4 regions of the Streptomyces showdoensis genome follow, and region 3 is predicted to be linked to each of the others. Evidence: riboswitches for the same ligand, from Rfam matches in the RefSeq annotation. Region 3 holds a riboswitch; each other region holds the start of a gene.
What was found. Region 3 has a riboswitch for cobalamin ahead of ABD981_RS30635 (cobalamin biosynthesis protein). Riboswitches for the same ligand answer to the same signal wherever they lie in the genome.
Positions count from the first base shown of each region.

Region 1: it holds a riboswitch for cobalamin, as region 3 does, so the genes downstream of both, ABD981_RS13915 (ribonucleoside-diphosphate reductase subunit alpha) here and ABD981_RS30635 (cobalamin biosynthesis protein) in region 3, are expected to answer to the same signal.
Region 2: it holds a riboswitch for cobalamin, as region 3 does, so the genes downstream of both, ABD981_RS09770 (acyl-CoA thioesterase) here and ABD981_RS30635 (cobalamin biosynthesis protein) in region 3, are expected to answer to the same signal.
Region 4: it holds a riboswitch for cobalamin, as region 3 does, so the genes downstream of both, cobN (cobaltochelatase subunit CobN) here and ABD981_RS30635 (cobalamin biosynthesis protein) in region 3, are expected to answer to the same signal.

Region 1 is NZ_BAAAXG010000026.1:302,374-306,704, forward strand. It holds gene ABD981_RS13900 (DUF3311 domain-containing protein) at 1-115, shown strand, start outside; gene mctP (monocarboxylate uptake permease MctP) at 112-1,737, shown strand; gene ABD981_RS13910 (GNAT family N-acetyltransferase) at 1,815-2,330, shown strand; cobalamin riboswitch at 2,389-2,513, shown strand; gene ABD981_RS13915 (ribonucleoside-diphosphate reductase subunit alpha) at 2,642-4,331, shown strand, end outside.
Region 2 is NZ_BAAAXG010000013.1:173,294-177,624, reverse strand. It holds gene tatA (Sec-independent protein translocase subunit TatA) at 1-122, shown strand, start outside; gene ABD981_RS09780 (D-alanyl-D-alanine carboxypeptidase family protein) at 340-1,209, shown strand; gene ABD981_RS09775 (hypothetical protein) at 1,431-1,895, shown strand; gene ABD981_RS09770 (acyl-CoA thioesterase) at 2,114-2,578, opposite strand; cobalamin riboswitch at 2,645-2,828, opposite strand; gene tsaD (tRNA (adenosine(37)-N6)-threonylcarbamoyltransferase complex transferase subunit TsaD) at 2,930-3,964, shown strand; gene ABD981_RS09760 (hypothetical protein) at 4,078-4,331, shown strand, end outside.
Region 3 is NZ_BAAAXG010000026.1:3,850,733-3,855,063, forward strand. It holds gene ABD981_RS30625 (putative cobaltochelatase) at 1-208, opposite strand, end outside; gene ABD981_RS30630 (cobyric acid synthase) at 285-1,793, opposite strand; gene ABD981_RS30635 (cobalamin biosynthesis protein) at 1,790-2,782, opposite strand; adenosylcobalamin (AdoCbl) riboswitch at 2,835-2,913, opposite strand; gene ABD981_RS30640 (hypothetical protein) at 3,085-3,306, opposite strand; gene ABD981_RS30645 (inorganic phosphate transporter) at 3,323-4,331, opposite strand, start outside.
Region 4 is NZ_BAAAXG010000026.1:1,804,717-1,809,047, reverse strand. It holds gene cobN (cobaltochelatase subunit CobN) at 1-2,428, opposite strand, end outside; cobalamin riboswitch at 2,469-2,608, opposite strand; gene ABD981_RS21180 (cobalamin biosynthesis protein CobG) at 2,798-4,141, shown strand; gene ABD981_RS21175 (precorrin-8X methylmutase) at 4,138-4,331, shown strand, end outside.

The DNA of each region.
Region 1 (4,331 bases), 3.5 Mb from region 3:
GTTCTTCTACTGGTACCAGATGCTCTGGGTGGTCGTCTCCACCGGCCTGACCATGCTCGCGTACCAGCTCTGGAAGCGCGACCAGCGCGCCCGCAAGGGAGGTGACGCGCGATGAAGGACGGCGTGAACGGCGTCGCGCTCGGCGTCTTCGTCTTCTTCTTCCTGGCCGTCACGGTCATGGGCTTCCTGGCCGCCAAGTGGCGCAAGGCCGAGAACGAGAACAGCCTCGACGAATGGGGCCTGGGCGGCCGCTCCTTCGGCACCTGGGTCACCTGGTTCCTGCTCGGCGGCGACCTCTACACCGCGTACACCTTCGTCGCCGTCCCGGCGGCCATCTACGCGGCGGGCGCGGCCGGCTTCTTCGCCGTGCCGTACACGATCCTGGTCTACCCGCTGATCTTCACCTTCCTGCCCCGCCTGTGGTCGGTCTCCCACAAGCACGGCTACGTCACCACCTCCGACTTCGTCCGCGGCCGCTTCGGCTCCAAGGGCCTGTCGCTGGCGGTCGCCGTCACCGGCATCCTCGCCACCATGCCGTACATCGCGCTCCAACTGGTCGGCATCCAGGCCGTCCTGGACGTGATGGGGGTCGGCGGCGGCGAGGACACCAACTGGTTCGTCAAGGACCTGCCGCTGCTCATCGCCTTCGGCGTCCTCGCGGCGTACACGTACTCCTCCGGCCTGCGCGCCCCGGCGCTCATCGCCTTCGTCAAGGACACCCTGATCTACCTCGTCATCGCGGTGGCGATCATCTACATCCCGATCAAGCTGGGCGGCTTCGACGAGATCTTCGCCAAGGCCGGCGAGGCGTACCAGACGGTCAACCCGGCGACCGGCAAGCCCAAGGGCGCGCTCGTGCCCGGCGAGGCCGGCCAGTGGACCTACGCGACCCTGGCGCTCGGCTCGGCGCTGGCGCTCTTCATGTACCCGCACTCGATCACCGCGACGCTCTCCTCCAAGAGCCGCGAGGTGATCCGCCGCAACACCACGATCCTGCCGCTGTACTCGCTGATGCTGGGTCTGCTGGCGCTGCTCGGCTTCATGGCGATCGCCGCCGGCGTGAAGGTCACCAACGGGCAGCTCGCCATCCCGCAGCTCTTCGAGAACATGTTCCCGGCCTGGTTCGCGGGCGTGGCCTTCGCCGCCATCGGCATCGGGGCGCTGGTCCCGGCGGCGATCATGTCGATCGCCGCGGCCAACCTCTTCACGCGCAACATCTACAAGGACTTCCTCAAGCCGGACGCGACGCCCGAGCAGGAGACCAAGGTCTCCAAGCTGGTCTCGCTGCTCGTGAAGGTCGGCGCGCTGGTCTTCGTCCTCACCATGGACAAGACCGTCGCGATCAACTTCCAGCTGCTCGGCGGCATCTGGATCCTGCAGACCTTCCCGGCCCTCGTCGGCGGTCTGTTCACCCGCTGGTTCCACCGCTGGGCGCTGCTCGCCGGCTGGGCCGTCGGCATGATCTACGGCACCGCCGCCGCGTACGGCGTGGCCAGCCCCACCCAGAAGCACTTCGGCGGCTCGTCGGCCGAGATCCCCGGCATCGGCGAGATCGGCTACATCGGCCTCACCGCCTTCGTGCTCAACCTGCTCGTCACCGTGGTCCTCACCTTCGTCCTGAAGGCGCTCAAGGCGCCCGACGGCGTCGACGAGACCTCGCCCGCGGACTACACGGCGGACGCCGGCGACGCGGGTGTCGTGACCGAGCTCCCGAAGGTCGGTGCCGCCGGCCACTGAGCCCCGCCACCGCCCGCTCCGCCCGCCCCGGCATATCCGGAGGCGGGCGGAGCCGTGCCGGGGGCAGACTGCCGGGCATGGACTTCACGATCAGGGCGGTACGGCCCGAGGAGTACGAGGCGCTCGGCGAGATCACCGCGCGGGCCTACCTGGACGACGGGTTCCTCCGCTTCGGCGAGGACGACGCCTATCTGCACCTGCTGCGGGACGTGGCCCGGCGGGACGCCGAAGCCGAGGTGCTCGTGGCGGTCGACACGACGGATCCGGCCGGCCCGGTCCTCGGCGGGGTGACCTTCACCGCCGGCGGCGAGGAGTGGGCCGACATCGCCCGTCCGGGTGAGGCCGAGTTCCGGATGCTGGCCGTCGCCCACGCCGCCCGCGGCCGGGGCGTCGGAGAGGCCCTGGTGCGGGCCTGCGTGGACCGGGCACGGGCCGTCGAGGGGTGCACGCGGATGGTGCTGTCCACCCAGCGGACCATGACCGGCGCCCACCGCATCTACGAGCGGCTGGGCTTCGTCCGCTCGCCCGAACGGGACTGGAAGCCCGTCCAGGGCCTGGACTTCACCCTGCTCACCTACGTTCTGGAGCTCTGACCCCGGCTCCGACCGACACAACATGTGGGGGGTGCCGCAAGCGGCGCCCCCCACATGTATGCTCGTCCTCGCTGTCGCCGCAGGGGAATCCGGTGGAAATCCGGAACTGTCCCGCAACGGTGTGTTTTGCGCGCGTTCGCGCCCAGGGTGAGTCCGAAGACCTGCCGGCAGCGCGCCCGGTCCGTCCGTTCCGGGTGCCACAGACGTCCGGGCCTCGCGGAGTGGGCCGGTGGACGCGGCGCAGCCGTGCGTACGGCCGCCCGTTCCCGCCTCCCGTCCTGGCTCCGAGCCGAGCGAGGGAGAGCCCCCACGTGACCATCGCGCCCGCCGATCCGGCCGCAGCGATCGAGACCGACGGACCCGGCACCGTGCTGCTGCGGACCCTGACCGATCTCACCGCCGACCTCCCGGACACCGACCCCGGCAAGGTCGCCGCCGCCGCCCTGCGCGGCCGCAGCGCCGGCTCGGACGAGGCGGAGCTGCGCGAGCTGGCCACGGAGGCCGCCGCCGGACTCATCGCCGAGGACCCCGCGTACTCCCGGCTCGCCGCCCGGCTGCTCACCGTCACCATCGCCGACGAGGCGGCGGGACAGGGCGCGGTCTCCTTCTCCGCCTCCGTGGCCGTCGGCCACCGCGAGGGTCTGATCGCCGACCGCACGGCCGCCTTCGTCGCCGCGCACGCCGCGCGCCTCGACGCGCTGATCGACCCGGCCGGCGACGACCGCTTCGGCTACTTCGGCCTGCGCACCCTCTACTCCCGCTACCTGCTGCGCCACCCGATCACCCGCCAGGTCATCGAGACCCCGCAGCACTTCATGCTGCGCGTCGCGAGCGGCCTCGCGGAGGACGAGAGCGCCCGCGCCGTGGACGAGGTGGCGGCGCTGTACGGCCTGATGAGCCGGCTCGACTACCTGCCCTCCTCCCCCACGCTCTTCAACTCGGGCACCCGCCACCCGCAGATGTCCTCCTGCTACCTGCTGGACTCCCCGCAGGACGAGCTGGACTCCATCTACGACCGCTACCACCAGGTCGCGCGCCTCTCGAAGCACGCGGGCGGCATCGGCCTGTCGTACTCCCGCATCCGCGCCCGCGGTTCGCTGATCCGCGGCACCAACGGGCACTCGAACGGCATCGTGCCGTTCCTGAAGACGCTGGACGCCTCCGTCGCCGCGGTGAACCAGGGCGGCCGCCGCAAGGGCGCCGCCGCGGTCTACCTGGAGACCTGGCACGCGGACATCGAGGAGTTCCTGGAGCTCCGCGACAACACCGGCGAGGACGCCCGCCGCACCCACAACCTGAACCTGGCGCACTGGATCCCGGACGAGTTCATGCGCCGGGTCAACGCGGACGCCGCGTGGTCGCTGTTCTCCCCGGCCGACGTGCCCGAGCTGGTCGACCTGTACGGCGAGGAGTTCGACGCCGCGTACCGCAAGGCCGAGGCGGCGGGCCTGGCCAAGAAGACCATGCCGGCCCGTGACCTGTACGGCCGGATGATGCGGACCCTGGCGCAGACCGGCAACGGCTGGATGACCTTCAAGGACGCCTCCAACCGGACCGCCAACCAGACCGCCGAGCCCGGCTCCGTCGTGCACTCCTCGAACCTCTGCACCGAGATCATCGAGGTCACCGACGACGGCGAGACGGCCGTCTGCAACCTCGGTTCGGTCAACCTCGGCGCCTTCGTGACCGGTTCGGACATCGACTGGGAGCGTCTCGACGAGACCGTGCGCACCGCCGTCACGTTCCTCGACCGGGTCGTCGACATCAACTTCTACCCGACCGAGCAGGCGGGCCGCTCCAACGCCCGCTGGCGGCCGGTGGGCCTGGGCGCGATGGGCCTCCAGGACGTCTTCTTCAAGCTGAAGCTGCCCTTCGACTCGGCCGAGGCCCGCGCGCTGTCCACCCGGATCGCCGAGCGGATCATGCTGGCCGCGTACGAGGCCTCCGCCGACCTCGCCGAGCGCAGCGGCCCGCTGCCCGCCTGGGACAAGACCCGCACCG
Region 2 (4,331 bases), on a different contig from region 3:
AGCGGCTGCCGGACACCGCGCGTTCCCTGGGCAAGTCGCTGCGCATCCTCAAGAGCGAGACGCGGGCGATGCGCGCCGACGGCCAGGCGGGCGACAGCGCCCCGCCCGCGCCCGGGGCATGACCCGGGGGAGCGCCGCTCGTTGACGGGCGCGGCGGCCGCGAGCGCCGCGCCGGCCGGCCCGTCCGCCCGTCCGCGCCGGAATGCGAGGTAGGTCACGCACCCCGCCGTGCATCCATGGGAACGGCTCGTGCATCTTGTGTGCGCGAGGTCCGTGTGGGCCTCGTGCGACAACGACTCCTACCGAGGGCAGAACATTTTGATATCGACCACTTTGGGCGTGCGTCGTGCCGTGACCGTCGCGGTCACGACCTCCGCCGTGCTGGCCGGCGGCCTCTTCGCCGGCCAGGCGCACGCCGCGACGCCGCCCGTTCCGTCCATCACCGCCGCGGGCGGCTTCGTGATGAACAACGGGACGGGCGCCGCGCTGTACGGGAAGGCCGCGGACACCCGCCGGTCGACCGGCTCCACCACGAAGATCATGACCGCGAAGGTGGTGCTGGCCCAGCGCGGCCTCAACCTCGACGCGAAGGTCACGATCGACAAGGCGTACAGCGACTACATCGTCTCGAAGAACGCCTCCTCCGCCCGGCTCATCGTCGGCGACAAGGTGACGGTTCGTCAGCTCCTCTACGGTCTGATGCTGCCGTCGGGCTGTGACGCCGCCTACGCGCTGGCCGACAAGTTCGGCACCGGCACCACGCGGGCGGCCCGCGTGAAGTCGTTCATCGGCAAGATGAACGACGAGGCCCGCAAGCTGGGTCTGCGCAACACCCACTTCGACTCCTTCGACGGGATCAGCAACGGGTCGAACTACTCGACCCCGCGTGACCTGACGAAGATCGCGAGCAGTGCGATGACGAACTCCACGTTCCGCACCATCGTGAAGACGAAGGCCACGACCCAGAAGGTGACCACCAAGAGCGGTGGCTACCGGAACATGTCGTGGACCAACACGAACAAGCTCCTGAGCACGTACAGCGGCGCGATCGGCGTGAAGACCGGTTCGGGCCCGCAGGCCAAGTACTGCCTCGTCTTCGCGGCCACCCGCGGCAGCAAGACGGTCATCGGCGCGGTGCTCGGTTCGCCGAACGAGACGAACCGCGCGGCCGACGTGAAGAAGCTGCTGGACTACGGCTTCGCGAAGTAGCGGGTGGGGCGCCGTCCGGGAGGTCTCCGGGCGGCGCCCCGTGCGTGGGGCCGCAGGACGTGCGCCCCCGCCCGACGGGCCCCGGCCCCCCGCCCGCCGTAAGCTGAGAGGGGGAGTCCGGGGACAGCGGGTGTCCGCTGGTTCACGGCGCCGAGCGTGGGGGAGCGCGCGCCGCACGGCGGCACACCTGGAAGTTCCGTACCCCAAGGACGGAGTGAACCATGCGTGCGCTCAAGTGGCGTCGTGCGGCGGTGGCACTGTCGTCCGGCGTCGTGCTCGCGAGCGGCCTCCTGGTGGCGCCGGTCGCCGCCGCCGCGCCGGACACGGTCCCCGCGGCGAAGGGCTGCTACACCCGCGACGGCGAGCCGCCCCAGAAGAGCGGGACCGACATCGGCGGCACGCCGCCGCGGTACGAGTACAGCAACAGCCCGTACATCGGCGGGCGCTACGACTCGTGCAACAACCAGATCAAGCTCTACTACGGCGGATACACCACCAATCTGACGCACTACAACGTCCGCTGGCAGTACGACAACACCGACTGGAGGATCAGCAAGCAGAGCCCCGGTGAGCGGCGGGTGTGGACCCTGGACGCACCGGGCAACGACTACAACTTCATGGTCCAGGCGTGCAACGGCAACTCGTGCACCCGCTGGTCGCCGCAGCTGTACGTAAACGCACGCTGAAGCCTCGTGGGCCGTGCGTCGCCGTGGTGACGGACCGTGTGATGACGTCCCATGTGGTGACACTCCGTGTGGAGTGAGCCCCTCTGGTGACGGACCGTGTAGCGACAGCCCCTGTGGTGACAGACCGTGTGGTGACAGACCGTGTGATGCCGCCCCATGGGGTGACTCCGCGTACGACGTGCCGCGACGACCGGGGTGACGGCGCCGGTTCCGGCCGTTCAGGACAGGCCGGGCAGTGACACCTCCAGCGCCGGCACCTCGCGCGGTGTGCCGTCGGCGTCGATGGCGACGAACGTCAGGAAGGCGGTGGCCACCTCTGTGGTCGGGCCGGCGCTGTTCCACCGCTCGGCGGTCACGCGGACCCCGACGGTCATGGAGGTCCGCCCGGCGCGTTCGAGTGCTGCCTCGACGCTGAGCAGGTCCCCGGCGCGGACGGGGGCGAGGAAGGACATCCGGTCGACGGCGACGGTGACGGCCGGCCCGTCGGCGTGTCGCCCGGCGGCCGCCGCGGCGGCGTCGTCGATGAGCTTCATCATCACGCCGCCGTGGATGGTCCCGTACAGATTGGTGTCGTGCTCGCTCATGATGTGGGCGAGGACGACCCGGGAGTCGTCCGGGGTCTTGACCGGGCGTGCGGTGGCGGTGGGGGCGGGGCTGGGGGTGGAGGCGGTGGGATCGGCCACGTCAACTCTCCTTCGCGAGTCGCGGCAGGGCTGTTCCGCACGGCGGGGATGACCGCGTGCGGGCAGTGGCAGGTCTTCGGACTCGCGAGCACGTCCCGTCGGACGAGACACCTACTGGCCGTCGCTTCCCGGACCCGGGGGTCCAGTGCTGTGTGACGGCGGTCGTTCCCGCTCACCGCTGCGGGGCAGTCCCGGATTCCCACCGGGTTCCCTCTTGCGACGCATCCCGCCTGGCGGACGGGGCGAACCAGCTGCGACGCCCACCCTACGGCAGTGCACCCGCCCTCCTTATTGCACATATATTGCAGGTGCAGCCTGCAAGCAAGAAGGAGTGGGGCAGTGGCCGGACCAGTGGTGCTCGGGATCGAGTCGTCGTGCGACGAGACCGGCGCGGGGATCGTGAGGGACGGGAGACTCCTCGCGCACGTGGTGGCGTCGAGCATGGACGAGCACGCCCGCTTCGGCGGCGTCGTCCCCGAGATCGCCGCCCGCGCGCACCTCCAGTCCTTCCAGCCGGTGGTGCGCGAGGCCCTCGACCGGGCGGGGCTGCGCCTGAACGCGATCGACGCGGTCGCCGTCACCACCGGACCGGGCCTCTCCGGCGCCCTCCAGGTCGGTCTCGCGGGGGCGAAGTCCCTGGCGTACGCGGCCGGGATCCCGCTCTACGGCGTCCACCACCTGGCCGGTCACGTCGCCGCCGACACCCTGGAGCACGGCCCGCTGCCCACCCCTTGCGTGGTCCTGATCGTCTCCGGCGGCCACACCTCCCTCCTGCTGGTGCGGGACCTGGTGCGCGAGCCGATCCTGCACCTGGGCGACACCCTCGACGACGCGGCGGGGGAGTGCTTCGACAAGGTCGCCAGGATCCTCGGGCTGCCCTACCCCGGCGGGCCGGCCGTCGACCGGGCCGCCCGCGACGGCGATCCGGGCGCCGTGCGCTTCCCCCGGCCGCTGACCCGCCCCGGGGACGACCCGTACGCCTTCTCCTTCTCCGGCCTCAAGACGGCCGCCGCCCGCTGGGTCGAGAAGCACCGGCTCCAGGGCCTGGACGTCCCGGTCGCGGACGGGGCCGCCGCGCTGCAGGAGGCCGTCGCCGACGTGCTGACCCGCAAGGCGCTCGCCGCCTGCGCGGCCCACGACGTGCGGACCCTGATCGTGGTCGGCGGCGTCGCGGCGAACTCGCGCGTCCGCGGCCTGGCCGAACTGCGCTGCGCCGCGGCGGGCGTGGAGCTGCGGGTGCCGCCGATGACGCTGTGCACCGACAACGGCGCCATGATCGCTGCCGTCGGCGAGCTCCTCGTACGGTCCGGGGCCGAACCCGCCCCGCTGGACGTGTCGATCGACCCCTCCGCCCCGCTGGAGTACGCCGCCCTCACCCCGGGCTGACACGTCCCGGGCGGTCGGGACCCCCGCCCCATGCGTACGGGACGGGGGCGGGGCGAGGGTGGTGGGCGACGGCGCGGATCCGCCGCGCCCCCCAGACGGTGAGGCATCGACACATGTTCGGAATACGCAACTCGGTCCTGGCCGGGGCGGTCGCCGTGGCGGCCCTGACGACCCTGGCGGGTCCCACGGGGGCCGCCGTCGCCACGAGCGGTGACGGCGGTGGAGGGAAGCACTGCACGGTGCGGCCGAACCAGCGGGGGCCGGTCTGCTTCGACACCTTCGCGCAGGCCATCGCCGACGCGACGAACGGGGCCGTACGCCTCCCCGCCGGAGCGAGGACGGTCACCCAGCGGCAGCTCGACGCGGG
Region 3 (4,331 bases):
CGCCGGGGTCGCAGCTGAAGCGGCAGCCGGCGACCACCGACACGGCCGGCAGCAGCTCGGCGAGCGCGCGGACGGCGGTCGACTTCGCGGTGCCCTTCTCGCCGCGGACCAGCACCCCGCCCACGGCCGGGCTGACGGCGTTGAGCAGCAGCGCGAGCCGCAGGTCGTCCATGCCGACGACGGCGGTGAACGGGAAGCGGGTGCTCATCGGGTGGTCACTCCTTCGGGTCGTACGGAGGTCGGGGCGGGCGGTACTGCGGGAGCGGGCGGTGTGGCCGGGGCGGTCACGGTGCCCCCGGCGGCACGAACGGCAGCCCCGTCGGGGCCCCCTCCTCGATGAGCCGCAGCAGCGCGTCCGTGTCGGCGTGCTCCTCGATCAGGTCGCCGAGCCGGTCCAGCTGCTCCTCGCGGAGCGCGCCGAAGGAGGTGTCCGGGGCCGGCACGAAGCTGCGGCCGGACGCCGCCGCGACCTCGCGCAGGAAGGCCCGGCGGAAGCCGTCGCTCTCCAGCGAGCCGTGCCAGTGGGTGCCCCACACCGCGCCGACCCGGCAGCCGTCGAGGAAGGGCTCGCCGCCGTCGACGGTGGCGACGCCGTGGTGGATCTCGTACCCCTCGACCCTCTCGCCGAGCGCCTCGCCGACCGGCCGGGCCAGGGTCTTCTCGACGCCGAAGCGCACCCGTACGGGCAGCAGTCCGAGCCCGTCGACCACGCCGGCCTTCGACTCGACCTCGTCCTCGATCCGCTCGCCGAGCGCCTGGAAGCCGCCGCAGATGCCGAGCACCGGGCGCCCCTCGGCGGCCCGCCGGGCGAGCGCGTCGGCCAGGCCGCGCTCCCGCAGCCAGGCCAGGGCCTTGACGGTGCCGCGGGTGCCGGGCACGACGACCAGGTCCGCGTCGACGAGCTCCTCGGGCCGGTCCACGAAGCGGACCACCACGCCCGGCTCGGCGGCCAGCGCGTCCACGTCGGTGAAGTTGGACATCAGCGGGACGGCGCAGACGGCGACCCGCAGCACGTCGGCGCCGACCGGCGGCGCCACCACCGACTCGCGGACGGTGCCCCGCAGCGAGACCCGCAGGCCGTCCTCCTCGTCTATGCCGAGCCCGTGGGCGTACGGCAGGACACCGAAGGTCCGGCGCCCGGTCAGCCCGTGGAGCATGTCGAGCCCGGGCTCCAGCAGCGTGACGTCGCCCCGGAACTTGTTCACCAGGTACCCGGCGACGAGCTCCTGGTCCTCGGGCGCGAGGAGCGCGGTGGTGCCGAAGAACTGGGCGAACACCCCGCCCCGGTCGATGTCGCCGACCACCACGACGGGCAGCCGCGCGGCGCGCGCGATGCCCATGTTCACGATGTCGGTGCGCCGCAGGTTGATCTCGGCCGGACTGCCCGCCCCCTCGCAGATCACGGCGTCGTACGTGCCCCGCAGCTCCTCCAGGCACGCCATCACCGGCTCGAACAGCGTCCGCTGCCGTCCCCCGTGGTAGCCGCGGGCGCTCATCTCGCCGACCGGCTTGCCCATGAGCACGACCTGGCTGGAGCGGTCGCTGCCGGGCTTCAGGAGGACCGGGTTCATCAGCGCCGTGGGCTCGACGCGGGCGGCCTGCGCCTGCATGGCCTGGGCGCGGCCGATCTCGGCGCCCTCCCGGGTCACGAAGGAGTTGAGGGACATGTTCTGCCCCTTGAACGGCGCGACCTTGATCCCCTGCCGGACCAGCCAGCGGCAGATGCCGGCCGTGACGACGCTCTTGCCCGCGTCGGACGTGGTCCCGGCGACCAGCAGCCCCCCACCCCTCATGCGTTCCTCCGCTTCAGCGCGCTCGCGATCAGCCGGCCGCCCACGCAGGCGGCCAGGGTCAGTCCGGTCACCCGGCGGGACAGGCGCACCGCCCGGTCGATGTCCGCGACCTCGACGGGCCGCCCCTCCGCGTTGAGGACGGGCCGGTGTTCGACCCGGCCGCCGTAGGCCAGGGTGCCGCCGAGCCGGACCCCCAGCGCTCCCGCGAAGGAGGCCTCCACCGGTCCGGCGTTGGGGCTGGGGTGCTTCGACGCGTCCGCGCGCCAGGCGCGCACCGCCCCGCGCGGGTTCCCGCCGGCGACGGTGGCGAGCGCGGCGGTGAGCCGGGCGCCCGGCCAGCCGGCCAGGTCGTCGAGCCGGGCCGAGGCCCAGCCGAAGCGGCGGTACTTCGGCGACTTGTGGCCGACCATCGCGTCCAGGGTGTTCACGGCGCGGAAGCCGAGCAGGCCCGGCACGCCCGCGACGGCGCCCCAGAACAGGGCGCCCACCACGGCGTCGGAGGTGTTCTCGGCGACCGACTCGACGACCGCGCGGGCCATCGCGGGGCCGTCCAGGGAGTGCGGGTCGCGTCCGCACAGGTGCGGCAGGCGCTCCCGGGCGACCTCCAGGTCCCCGGCCGCGAGCGCCCCGCCGATCGCGCGGGCCTCGCGGCCCAGGGTGGTGCCGCCGACGACGGCCCACACGGAGGCGGCGGTCAGGGCGACGGTGGCCGTGCGGCTGCCCCGTACCGTGCGGGCGGCCAGCGCGCCGAGCGCCACGGTGGATCCGGCGCAGACGGCGGTGTGCAGGGCGCCCCAGCCGCGGTGGTCGCGCAGCAGGCGTTCCTCCACCGCGCCGGCCGCCCGGCCGAAGGCGGCGACGGGGTGGCCGCGGCGGGGGTCGCCGGCGATCAGGTCGACGGCGAGGCCGGCGGCCGCCCCGTACGCGAAGGCGGTGGTGGCACCCGGGATGCCGGGGGCACCGGGAAGGCTGAGGGCGCGGCCGGGCATGGCGCTCTGTCCTCACTCAGGGTCCGCGCCCTGGATCGACGTGACCGGCGGCGAGAGTTCCTGACTCCCGGCCCCGGGGGGGGCCGGTCACAGTGGCGGGACCGCGCCGGATTCGCACCGGACTTCCTCTCCATTGCCGCCGTAATGGCCCCGGCAGTCCACCACGCTGCGCGAACAGCCGTCAACTCACCCTTGACCTGCGCCGGGTCACTGTGCGGAGCGCCACAAACACGACGGACGGGCGGTCCGCACCCTCGGGTGCGGACCGCCCGTCCGTCGTACGCGTCGTCGGGCCCGGAGGCTCAGACGACGATCAGGTAGATGCCGTACGCCACGGCCGCCGCGCAGAGGGCGAAGCAGGCGTAGGCGCCGGTGCGGGCCAGGGTGGCGGTGCCGCCGTTCTCGGCGGCCTCCTCCTGCTTGGAGAGGCCCATGACACCGAGGGTGAAGAGGCCCACCAGGGCGACGGTCGCCACGAGGCTGACTCCGAAGACGGAGCCCAGGGCTGCCCAGTCGATCTTCATGCTTGGTTCCAGTTCCTTAGACCGCGGCGGCGGGGGCCGGGGGAGCGGCCGGGTCCGTGGGGCCCGGGGTGGGGATGGTGGTCTTCAGGTCCTCGTCCGCGACGGCGGCGACGGAACCGGCCGGCGGCGGCGGGGTCACGGCCGCGATGGCGGTGGTCACGACGCCCGCGGGCTCGGCGGGAGCGGCCGGGGCGTCCAGGTCGTCGGCCGTGACGTTGTTGTGGTCCACCGGCTTGCGGCGGGACAGCGACCAGATCACGGCGGAGCCGGCGACCAGCAGGACCGCGACGGCGGCGATGCCCCAGGTGCCCTGCTTGGTGAGGAACTCGGCGGCGGCACCGACCAGGCCCGCGGCGGGCAGGGTCAGGCCCCAGGCGACGAACATCCGGGTGGCGGTCGACCAGCGGACGACACCGCCCTTGCGGCCGAGGCCGGCGCCCATCACGGCACCGGAGCAGGACTGGGTGGTGGAGAGGGAGAAGCCCAGGTGGGACGAGGCCAGGATGACCGTGGCGGCGCTGGTCTGGGCGGCGAAGCCCTGCTGCGGCTGGAGGTCGGTGAGGCCCTTGCCCATGGTGCGGATGATGCGCCAGCCACCGAGGTAGGTGCCGAGCGCGATCGCGACACCGGCGGAGACGATGACCCACATGGGCGGGTTCGAGCCGGGGGCGAGGACGCCGCTGGTGACCAGGGCGAGGGTGATGATGCCCATCGTCTTCTGCGCGTCGTTGGTGCCGTGCGCGAGGGAGACGAGACCGGCGGAGGCGATCTGGCCGGCCCGGTAGCCCTTGGCGGTGGCCTTGGTCCCGGTGTTCGACTTGGCGCCGAGGCGGTAGGTCAGGCGGGTCGCGACCATCGCGGCCAGACCGGCCACGATCGGGGCGGCGACGGCCGGGATGAGGACCTTGGTGACGATGGTCGGGCCGTTGACCGCGTCCCAGCCGGCCGACATCACGGCGGCGCCGATGAGGCCGCCGAAGAGGGCGTGGGAGGAGCTGGACGGCAGACCGAGCAGCCAGGTCAGC
Region 4 (4,331 bases), 2.0 Mb from region 3:
CGGTCGGCAGGACGTTGACCAGGCCGCGCAGCGGCGAACCGGAGGGGCCGGCCGGGACGAAGCCGCCGTTCAGCGCGTGGACGGCGTGGGTGAGTTCGTCGGTGGTGCCGGCCAGCCGCGGGACGACCTGCTCGCAGGCGAAGCGCAGCACCGCGTGCACCTCGGAGCCGTACGCGCCGGCCACGGACGCGATCGCGTCCACCGACCAGTCCGCGGCCTCCATGGCCTCGACCAGCTCGCGGGCCTTCGCCTCCGCCTCGTCGGCGGTGGTGCGGGTGGCCGCCGACTCGTCCAGGCCCAGCGCCTCGCGCAGACCCGGCAGCGCCTGCGTGCCGCCCCAGATCTGCCGGGCGCGCAGGATCGACAGGACCAGGTTCACCCGGGCCTCGCCGGCCGGCGCGCCGCCCAGGACGTGCAGACCGTCGCGGATCTGGGCGTCCTTGACCTCGCACAGCCAGCCGTCGACGTGCAGCAGGAAGTCGTCGAAGCCGTCGTCCTCCGGCCGCTCCTCCATGCCCAGGTCGTGGTCCAGCTTGGCCGCCTGGATCAGCGTCCAGATCTGCGCGCGGATCGCCGGCAGCTTCGCCGGGTCCATGCTGCTGATCTGCGCGTACTCGTCGAGCAGCTGCTCCAGGCGCGCGATGTCGCCGTACGAGTCGGCGCGGGCCATCGGCGGCACCAGGTGGTCGACGAGCGTGGCGTGCACGCGGCGCTTGGCCTGGGTGCCCTCGCCCGGGTCGTTGACCAGGAACGGGTAGACCAGCGGCAGGTCGCCGAGGGCCGCGTCCGGGCCGCAGGCGGCGGACAGGCCGGCGTTCTTGCCGGGCAGCCACTCCAGGTTGCCGTGCTTGCCCAGGTGCACCATCGCGTCGGCGCCGAAGCCGCCGTCCTCGGCGCGGGCGGCGATCCAGCGGTAGGCCGCCAGGTAGTGGTGCGAGGGCGGCAGGTCCGGGTCGTGGTAGATCGCGATCGGGTTCTCGCCGAAGCCGCGCGGCGGCTGGATGAGGACCAGCAGGTTCCCGCGGCGCAGCGCCGCGAGCACGATGTCGCCCTCCGGGTTGCGGGAGCGGTCCAGGAACATCTCGCCCGGGGCCGGGCCCCAGTGCTCCTCCACCTGCTCGCGCAGCTCCGCCGGGAGCTCGGCGTACCAGCGCTTGTAGTCGGCGGCCGGGATGCGGACCGGGTTGCGGGCCAGCTGCTCCTCGGTGAGCCAGTCCTGGTCGTGGCCGCCGGCCTCGATCAGGGCGTAGATCAGCTCGTCGCCGTCGCCGGAGACCAGGCCGGGGATCTCCTCGGCCGGGCCGAAGTCGTAGCCCTCCGCGCGGAGCCGGCGCAGCAGGGCCACGGCGGAGGCGGGGGTGTCGAGGCCGACCGCGTTGCCGATGCGGGAGTGCTTCGTCGGGTACGCGGAGAGGACCAGCGCCAGCTTCTTCTCGCCGTTCGGGATGTGCCGCAGCCGGGCGTGCCGGACGGCGATCCCGGCGACGCGGGCGGCGCGCTCGGCGTCCGCCACGTACGCGGGCAGGCCGTCCTCGTCGATCTCCTTGAAGGAGAACGGGACGGTGATGAGCCGGCCGTCGAACTCCGGTACGGCGACCTGGCTGGCCGCGTCCAGCGGCGACAGGCCCTCGTCGTTCTCCTCCCACGCGGCGCGCGAGCCGGTCAGGCACAGCGCCTGCAGGATCGGCACGTCGAGCGCGGCGAGCGCGCCCGCGTCCCAGGCCTCCTCGTCGCCGCCGGCCTGCGCCTCGGCCGGCTTGGTGCCGCCGGCCGCGAGCACGGTGGTGACGATCGCGTCGGCGCCGCGCAGCTCGTCGAGGAGCTCCGGTTCGGGGGCCCGCAGCGAGGCCACGTACAGGGCCTTCGCGCGGGCGCCCTTCGCCTCGATCGCGTCGCACAGGGCGCCGACGAAGGCGGTGTTCCCGCTCATGTGGTGGGCGCGGTAGTAGAGCACGGCGACGGTCGGGCCGTCGGTGACGGAGGCGGTGCGCTCCAGCGGGCCCCAGGTCGGGGCGGCGGCGGGCGGCTCGAAGCCGTGGCCGGTCAGCAGCACCGTGTCGGAGAGGAAGCGGGCCAGCTGGCCGAGGTTGCCCGGGCCGCCGTGCGCCAGGTAGGCGTGGGCCTCGGTGGCCACGCCGACCGGGACGGTGGAGGCCTCCATCAGCTGGGCGTCGGGGGCCTGTTCGCCGCTGAGCACCACCACGGGCTTCCCGGCGGCCAGGACCGTGTCCAGGCCCTCCTCCCAGGAGCGCAGGCCGCCGAGGAGGCGGACGACGACGAGTTCGGCGCCGTCGAGCAGCTCGGGCAGGTCGGCCAGCGGCAGCCGGGCGGGGTTGGCGTACCGGTACTCCACCGGGCCTTCGGCGGCGGCGTTCGCCGCGCGGGCGCTGAGCAGGTCGGTGTCGGAGTGCGACAGCAGCAGGAGCATGGCGAGCTCAGGCCCTTCCTCGGGGTTGTCCGCGCCCCGGGTGGTCGTATGGACGGCGGGAGTTCCTGACTCACCGGCCCGGGACGCGCCCGGACCGGCTCACAGTGGCGGGACCGCGCCGGATTCTCACCGGGCTTCCTCCCCGGGGTCCTGGGACCCCATGCCGCTTGCATCCTAGATCGTTCGCCGTCCCGTCGGGGGGTGGACCGGGGTCGGGCGGATCACACCCCGTGGGGCGGGGTGCGGGGCGGGTGCGGGGAGAGCTTCGCGACGGGGCCGCCGAGTGCCGCGCCGCGCGTTGCGCGGTGCGCTCCGCGGCGGGCTTCGCGCCAGGTGGGGGCGGACCCGGCCGTGGGTATGCTCGCCGCCATGTCGGCCACCCCACGCACCTCGCCCGAACCGGGCGAACCTCTCATACGGGACCGCGGCGACGCCTGTCCGGGTGCGCTGCGACTGCACGCGGCGGATGACGGGCGGCTCGCCCGACTCCGGCTGCCCGGAGGTCTGCTGACGGAGCCTCAGGTCCTCGCGCTGGCCACGGCGGCCGAGGCCCTCGGGGACGGCAGCGTCAGCATCACCTCGCGCGGCAACGCCGAGCTGCGCGGGCTCGGCGAGGACTGCGGCGCCGAGCTGGCCGCGCTCCTCGACCGGGCCGGGCTGCTGCCCTCGCCCACCCACGAACGGATCCGCAACATCGTCGCCTCGCCGGCCGCGGGCCTGGACGGACTCGGCGGCGCGGACGTGCAGTTGTGGGCACGGGAGCTGGACGCCCTGCTGTGCGCGCGGGAGTGGACGGCGGCGCTTTCCGGACGCTTCCTGTTCGTCCTCGACGACGGGCGGGGGGACGTCGCGGGCCTCGGCGGGGATGTGACCTTGCTCGCAGCGGCACCGGCCGCGGCCACGGCCCCGCACGCCCTGCTGCTCCTGGGCGGCCAGGCCTTCCGGGTCGCCGCCGACGAGGCCCCGCGCGCCGCGCTCGCCGCCGCCGACGCCTTCCTGCGGGCCGCCGCGGCCGCCGGGAACGGGGCCTGGCGGGTGCGGGAGCTGCCCGAGGGGTGCGTGCCCGACCTGGCGCAGGCCCTGGCGCGCGCCGGGCTCGCCGCGGAGCCCGTCCCCGGCCCCGTACCGCCGCTGCCCCGGGGCACCCCGCCGCTCCCCGGGCCGCTCGGGCCGGACGCCCTGTACGTCCTCGCGCCGCTCGGCCGGCTGACCGCCGCCCAGCTGCGGGCGCTGCTCCCGGCCCGCGAGGTGCGGTTCACGCCCTGGCGCGGTGCGGTCGTCGCCGCACCGCCCGGCCGGCCCGCCGAGCCGACGGGTCCGACCGGACCGACCGGACCGACCGGACTGACCGGACCGACCGGACTGACCGGACCGACCGGACCGGCCGAGCCGACTCGTCTGGCCGGGCTGGCCGCGGCCGGCCTGATCACCCGGCCCGACGCCCCCGGCACCGGCGTCGGCGCCTGCACCGGGCGGCCCGGCTGCGCCAAGTCCCTCGCCGACGTGCGGCGGGACGCGGCCCTCGCGCCGCCGGGGCGGCTGCCCGTGCACTACTCCGGGTGCGCCCGCCGCTGCGGACACCCGCACGGCGCCTGGGTGGACGTCCTCGCCACCGGGGACGGCGCCTACCTGGTGGACGGCGTCCCCACCCCCCGTACCTCCCTGTCCGAAGCCGTCGCGGCGGCCCGCGGCCCGGCGACACCCACGAGATGAGCGAGAACAACAGGATGTTCGAGTACGAGAAGGACGGGGCGGAGATCTACCGCCGCTCCTTTGCCACGATCCGCGCCGAGGCGGATCTCGCGGGCCTGCCCGCCGACGTCGCCACGGTCGCGGTGCGGATGATCCACGCCTGCGGCATGACCGACCTCGTGCGGGACATCGCCCACTCCCCCGGCGTCGT